Massilia litorea: one gene and its partner. The protein of the gene in region 2 interacts with the protein of the main gene of each other region in a pairwise test. Links are inferred from orthologs where the notes say so. Each region holds a gene or a part of one and is shown on either strand. Other genes may lie near its edges.

The links.
Region 1: the proteins of LPB04_RS18060 (region 2) and grxD interact in binary tests that used the Escherichia coli proteins (3 or more experiments, as listed by UniProt). The link is inferred for Massilia litorea from one-to-one orthologs.

The regions. Positions count from the first base shown.
Region 1 is NZ_CP062941.1:1,228,901-1,232,155, forward strand. What follows is about bases 120-3,057. They hold grxD (Grx4 family monothiol glutaredoxin), read left to right. Parts: upstream 120-1,401; coding sequence 1,402-1,713; downstream 1,714-3,057. Other genes in these bases: LPB04_RS05390 (Tex family protein), read left to right, coding at 120-401; LPB04_RS05395 (GNAT family N-acetyltransferase), read left to right, coding at 403-867; LPB04_RS05400 (hypothetical protein), read right to left, coding at 946-1,254; LPB04_RS05410 (UbiX family flavin prenyltransferase), read left to right, coding at 1,713-2,309; LPB04_RS05415 (hypothetical protein), read right to left, coding at 2,318-2,488. In the rest of the region: more of LPB04_RS05390, read left to right, coding at 1-119. UniProt on the Escherichia coli protein: Monothiol glutaredoxin involved in the biogenesis of iron-sulfur clusters.
Region 2 is NZ_CP062941.1:4,001,952-4,005,267, reverse strand. The notes cover bases 56-3,054. They hold LPB04_RS18060 (BolA family protein), read right to left. Parts: upstream 1,701-3,054; coding sequence 1,410-1,700; downstream 56-1,409. Other genes in these bases: LPB04_RS18045 (protein adenylyltransferase SelO), read right to left, coding at 2,772-3,054; msrB (peptide-methionine (R)-S-oxide reductase MsrB), read right to left, coding at 2,343-2,738; LPB04_RS18055 (septation protein A), read right to left, coding at 1,697-2,329; LPB04_RS18065 (peptidylprolyl isomerase), read right to left, coding at 510-1,298; LPB04_RS18070 (peptidylprolyl isomerase), read right to left, coding at 56-427. Outside these bases: more of LPB04_RS18070, read right to left, coding at 1-55; more of LPB04_RS18045, read right to left, coding at 3,055-3,316. UniProt on the Escherichia coli protein: Transcriptional regulator that plays an important role in general stress response. Has many effects on cell morphology, cell growth and cell division. Acts by regulating the transcription of many genes, including dacA (PBP-5), dacC (PBP-6), ampC and mreB.

The DNA of each region.
Region 1 (3,255 bases), 2.8 Mb from region 2 along the record:
AAGAAGGCGTCGAGGAGATCAGCGACCTGCGTCCGGACATGATCCTCGAGGGCGTGGTCACCAACGTCGCGGCGTTTGGCGCCTTTGTCGATATCGGCGTGCACCAGGATGGGCTGGTGCATATCTCGGCGCTGTCGAATACCTTCGTCAAAGATCCGCACACGGTGGTGAAGGCGGGCCAGGTGGTGAAAGTCAAAGTGCTGGAAGTCGATCCGAAGAGGAAGCGCATCGCACTGACGATGCGGCTGTCGGATACGGCGCCGCAGCCGGGTTCACAGCCGCAGCAGCGGGGTGACCGCGACGACCGCAAGCGCGTGGCCCAGCATCAGCGCCAGGAACGTCCGGCGGCGCAGGATGCGGGCGGGGCGATGGCAGCGGCGTTTGCCAAGCTGCGCAAATAAGATGGTGTGCGCGCCGGCGGACCCGGACAGTGCGGACGCGCGCGCGCTGATCGCCGAACTCGATGCGGCGCTGGCGGCAATATGCGGCGACAGCGGCTCGGGGTCCTTCGATCCGCTTGATGTGCGCGGGCCGGGCTCGGTGTTTCTCATGGCGCGCGATGGCGATGGGAAGGCGGTCGGCTGCGGTGCGCTGCGGCCGCTGGTACCCGGCGTGGCGGAACTCAAGCGGATGTATGCGCGGCCAGGGAGCGGCGCCGGGCGATATTTGCTGATGGCACTGGAAGAACAGGCGGCAGGGTTCGGATACCGTGAACTGTGGCTGTCGACGCGGCGGGTCAATCTGACGGCGCTGGCGTTTTATGCACGCAATGGATATGCGCCGGTCGACAATTACGGAAGGTACGTGGGACGCGAGCAGTCGGTTTGTTTAGGCAAATGCCTACCTACGCTGAACGTCAGACCTTGACAGCAGTAACGTAGGGGCCATCGTGGCCAATGGTCACGATGGCCCCTACGTTACGCGGCCGCCAAAACTTTACCCGGCTTATCCAAAGAACTGGGCCAGCTCGGGCACGCGTTTGATCAACACCCCCGCCACATACAGCGCCAGGCAAGCCAGGCCGATCTTGTTCATGCGTCCGCGGCTCAGCGCCGGCTGGCCGGTCTTTTTGATATGGAGCGCGTCGCGCAGCAGCACGGCCGCGTAGAGCGTCATCGCCAGGCCGGTAATGAACACGCCGGCGCCGTCGCCCCGGGCGCCGACGACCAGGTCGAAGATGCCCATGAAGCCGAGCACGGCGGCGATGACAAGATTAAAACCTGCCGAAGGGGCGGCGCTGGGGCGTTGTTGCATGAAACGAATCCTGAAGGTTGGTAGAAGAGTAAGCTGGCGATGATACCGCAATCGCAGGCAAGGGAAGTCGGCCTCGGCGCCGCACCGCGCGCGTCGATTTCTTATAGAATGGCGCCATCCATATCATTCTCACCGAAGGCAGATCACATGAGCGACGTACAAACCTGGATCAAAGACACCGTGACCAACACCCCGGTCGTGCTGTTCATGAAGGGCACCGCACAATTCCCGCAATGCGGCTTCTCCGGCCGCGCCATCCAGATCCTGAAGGCCTGCGGCGTCGATAACATCGCCACCGTCAATGTGCTGGAAGATCCGGAAGTGCGCCAGGGCATCAAGGACTTCTCGAACTGGCCGACCGTTCCGCAGCTCTACGTGAACGGCGAGTTCATCGGCGGCTCCGACATCATGAACGAGATGTACGAATCGGGCGAACTGCAGGCGATGTTCAAGAAGTAATGACGAGTACCCGGCCGCGTCGTATTGTCGTCGCCATCACCGGCGCGACCGGCGCGGTGTATGGCGTGCGCCTGCTGCAGCGTTTAAACGCGGTCCCCGGCGTCGAGACCCACCTGGTCGTCTCCGACGCCGCCTCCCTCACCCTGCACCAGGAAGTCGGCATGCAGCGGCGTGACGTGGAAGCGCTCGCCCACGTCGTCCATAAGAATCGGGAAATCGGTGCCTCGATTGCCAGCGGCTCGTTCCAGACCGACGGCATGGTGATCGCGCCCTGTTCGATGAAGACGCTGGCGGCCGTCGCACACGGCCTGGCGGACAACCTGGTGGCACGCGCGGCCGACGTCGTGTTGAAAGAAAGGCGACGCCTGGTGCTGATGGTGCGCGAAACGCCGTTCAACCTGGCGCACCTGCGGAATATGACGGCGGTAACGGAAATGGGCGGGATCGTGTTTCCGCCTGTACCGAGCTTTTATCATCGGCCGGCGAGCATCGACGAGATGGTCGACCACACGCTCGATCGCGTGCTGGATTTGCTGGGCATCGACAACGAGGCCGCGCCGCGTTGGCCCGGCATGCGCGGCACGCCGGAGACCTGAGGGGCTGTTCAGCGCTTCAGGTGGTCGCTGTCACCGGCCTTCTTCATTTCCCTTGCTTCCTCCAGCATCCTGCGCTGGGCGATGCGTTTTCGCATCACCTCGGCATGGCGCGCGGCCGTCATCGGCGGCGCGGTCATGAGCTCTTTCAGCTGGGCGGTGTTCATGTAATTGCTTTTCATTGGCGCACGATCCTCGGCTGTGAGAAGTCGATTATGCGCTAGTTCGACGCAATTTGGTCTACCCGACTCGGAAGAAAATTTGTAAGCAGAAACGCTGTCGCGAAGAAGGCCTCCGCTTACTTGGCGGGGGGCTGGTGGTTCAGGCGGACCAGCATGCGAATGAACTCGCGCGCCAGCTGGCGGTGGTGTTCGTCGAGCCGCTGCAGGTCGGCAATCAGCTTGACGTCGGCCGATTCGAAACGCGCGCTGGCGCCGCCTTCGGCTTGCGCTCCCGGGGCATCGGCGCCGCCGAAGCGCAGCCAGTCGGCCGGCACGCCCAGCCACTGGGCAATCATGCGCAGCTTTTCCTGGGTCGGAATGGCTTCGCCCACCAGCCACTTGCGCGCGGCGTGGACCGTGATCGGACGGCCTTCGAAGCGAATGTTAAATTCGCGCGCCAAGCGTGTCGGGCTGTCCGGCGAGTAATGGGCGTTTTTTAAAGCCTGCTGGAGACGCTCACTAAAGCTCTCCCGTTCGTTCGTGGAATTCATGATGGCACTATTTCATGCTCGACCATAAAAGTCAGTTAATGGGCTGTAAAGACCATCAATGACACCATTCGGGCCGATGACTTAACAAAGATGTGAAAATTGATGAGAATTTTCGCCGAGTTGGCGCATCATGCCACAAAATTTCCATTTGGCATGAATGTATCGTATCTGTGTTCGTACAGAAACAAACAGTTGTCGCGTGCGGGACACGCGCGCTCGGCCGGCCTGGCCGTTGCA
Region 2 (3,316 bases):
CCTTCTCGACCAGGATGTGGCGAGCGTGGTATTCCTTGTCCGGTGCGCCGGCTTTCGCCTTGTCGTACTCGGCCTTGATGTCGGCATCCTTGACCGGGTTCTTCTTGACGTAGTCGGCCAGCATCGCGTTGATGATGATGCTCTGGCGGGCGTTGTCGATGGCGGCCTTGACTTCCGGACGGGCGCCCACGTTCTGCTTGTCGGCTTCCTGGATCAGCACTTCACGGCCGATCAGGTCCTTCTTGATCATTTCGCGCAGCTGCGGCGAATCGGTGGCACGCCCTTGCGCGACGACCTGCTTGACCATCTGGTCGACCCGCGCTGCCGGGATCGGCTTGCCGTTCACGGTCGCAACGTTCTGGGCGAAGGCAGGTGCTGCCACGATAAAGGACATGGCGAGCAACAGGCGGGTTGGCTTCAAAATCATTGTTCAGATCCTATAAAAACTCGAAAAGTCGCCCGCTGGCGACGACAGGCCGGCGCCTGCGACGGCGCCGGTGGCAAACATATTACTGCACCTTTGCCTTCTTGACCATTTCCTCTTGGTAAGCCGCCAGTTTGGTCTGGGTGAGGCTTTCCGCGATCTGCGATTTGATCTCGTCCATGGCAGGCACTTTCACCGCGCGCACGTCGTCGACCTTGATGACGTGGAAGCCGGCGCCCGTCTTGACCGGGGTCTCGGTGACCTGGCCTTTGTTCAGCTTGGTGAAGCCGGCTGCGAACTCGGGCGGGAAGGCCGAAGGGGCAGCCCAGTCGAGGTCGCCGCCATTGGCAGCCGAACCGGTGTCCTTGCTCTGCTTGGCCAGGTCTTCGAACTTGGCGCCGCCCTTGAGCTTGGCGATGACGGCTTTCGCTTCGTCTTCGGTCGTGGTCAGGATGTGGCGCAGGTGGTATTCCTTCTCGCCGGACTGGGTCTTGGCGAAGCGGTCGTACTCGGCCTTGATCTCGGCATCGGTGACGGGGTTCTTGGCAATGTAGTCGCGCGCCAGCTGGTTCACGACGATGGCCTGGCGGGCGCTGTCGAGGGCCTGCTTGACGTCCGGCTTCTTGTCGTAGCCTTGCTTGATCGCTTCCTGCATCAGCACTTCGCGTGCGATCAGGTCTTTCTTGATCGCTTCGCGCAGCTGCGGCGAATCCTGGCCCTGGCCCTGGGCGACGACCTGCTTGACGATCGCGTCGACGCGCGAGGTCGGAATGGCCTTGCCGTTCACGACGGCGAGGTTCTGGGCGAAGGCGGGTGCTGCGAGGGTGGCGGCAGCGATCAAGGCGAACAGCAGGCGTGCTGGCTTAGCGGTCATTATTGAATATCCTGTGGAGGGAGTTGCTTGGACGAGATTGGTTTAGTTCTTTTTGCAGAGCAGTTCAATCGTGATTGTGCGTCTAAATACTTAAGCGATCCTGAACCGGCCTCAGTCCGATTCAGAGGGCGCCAGGGCCGTGATGGCGAGCGCGTGGATCTCGGCCCGCATCATTTCGGCCACGGCATCATACACCAGTCGATGGCGCATGACGAGTCTCAGTCCATCGAAGCGTTCCGAGACGATTTTCACGCTGTAATGGCCGCCGCCCGAGGCTGCGCCGGCATGGCCGGCATGCAGGTGCGAGTCGTCGCCGACCTCGAGCAGGCTGGGCTTGAGCGCCGCTTCCAGTGCTTCGCGAATGCGTTCGACACGGTGGTCGACCTTGTTGTCCAGACTCATGCTTCCTCCTGCGGGATGTGCTTCATGAGCAGCATCGACTGGGCGACGGTGAACAGGAAGAAAATGGCGGTCATGCCGAAGACCTTGAAATTGACCCAGGCCGCCGTGTTGTTACGAAAGACCACGAAGGCCATCAACAAGTTCAATGCGCCGAGGAAGAACAGGAAGATGACCCAGCTGTAGCCGACGCGCGGCCAGAGCGCGTCCGGCAGCGGCAGCGCTTCTTCCATGGCCTTGCGCATCAGGTTCTTGCCGAAGAAGACCTGGCTGATCAGGAGGGCGGCGGCGAATACCCAGTACAGGATGGTCGGCTTCCACTTGATAAAGGTTTCGTCGTGCAGGTAGATGGTCGCGCCGCCGAAGACGACGATCACGAACAGCGACACCCACAGCATGCCGTCCACCTTGCGCCGGCGCGCCAGCAGGTAGCCTACCTGCAGCACGGTGGCGATGATGGCGACGACGGTGGCGAGCATGGTCGGCGCCTGCCCTGCCAGGATCTTGCCGCCGGAAACCATGCCGCCCAGGTATTGGTCGGCGATGGCCAGCGCGGCCGCTTCATTGCCGTTGCCGATCTTGTAGACGGCAAAGAACAGGACCAGCGGGAAAAAATCGAACAGGAATTTCATGTGATTCGGATACTCAGATTTCTTCAAACCGCAAAGCGGCCGAATTGATGCAATAGCGAAGACCGGTCGGCGGCGGGCCGTCCGGGAAGACGTGGCCGAGGTGGGCGTCGCACACGGCGCAGATGATTTCGGTACGCACCATGCCGTGGGTGCGGTCGGTCTTTTCGATCACGTTGGCGGGATCGAGTGCCTTGAAATAGCTGGGCCAGCCGCAGCCGGACTCGAACTTGGCATCGGATTCGAACAGCGGCGTATTGCAGCACACGCAGTAGTAGATGCCGTGCTCATGGTGATCCCAATACTTGCCGGTGAAGGCGCGTTCGGTGGCCGCGTGGCGCGTCACCTGGTACTCCATCGGGTCGAGCTGGGCACGCCACTCGGCGTCGGTCTTCGTTACTTTATCGGTCATGACATTCTTTCGTTCGTAAATCAATGCTTCAAATCAGGACGAGCAGCTTACCTCGAGGTGGGCCGCCCAGTCCGGCGGCAGCGCGGCGAAGTGTTCCTTGCCAGGCTGCTCGTCGAAGGGGTGCTCGAGCACGGCGAGCAGATCGCGCACGCCGGCATAATCGCCATTCTGTGCTTGTTCGATCGCCTGCTGGGCCAGATAGTTTCGCAGGACGTACTTCGGGTTGACGCGGTTCATCGCGGCGCGGCGCTCGGCGTCGACGCTGGATTCGGCGCGCAGGCGTTCGCGGTAGCGCAGGGCCCACTCGTCGAAGGCCGCACGGTCGATGAAGAGGTCGCGCAGCGGGGCGTCGTGCAGTTCGGGCTGGTCCTTCGGCGCATCGGCCTGCAAGTCGCCGAGCTGCCGGAACAGCAGCGTGAAGTCGACATGGCTGGCCTGCATGATGGTAAACAGGCTGTCGAACAGGGCGCGGTCGCCGTCAAGCACGGTGGTCAGTCCCAGTTTCGCATGCAGCAATTCGTCCAGCTTCGCCTCGAAGGCCGGCATGTAGACGTCGAGCGCTTCCTGGGCCTCGTCCA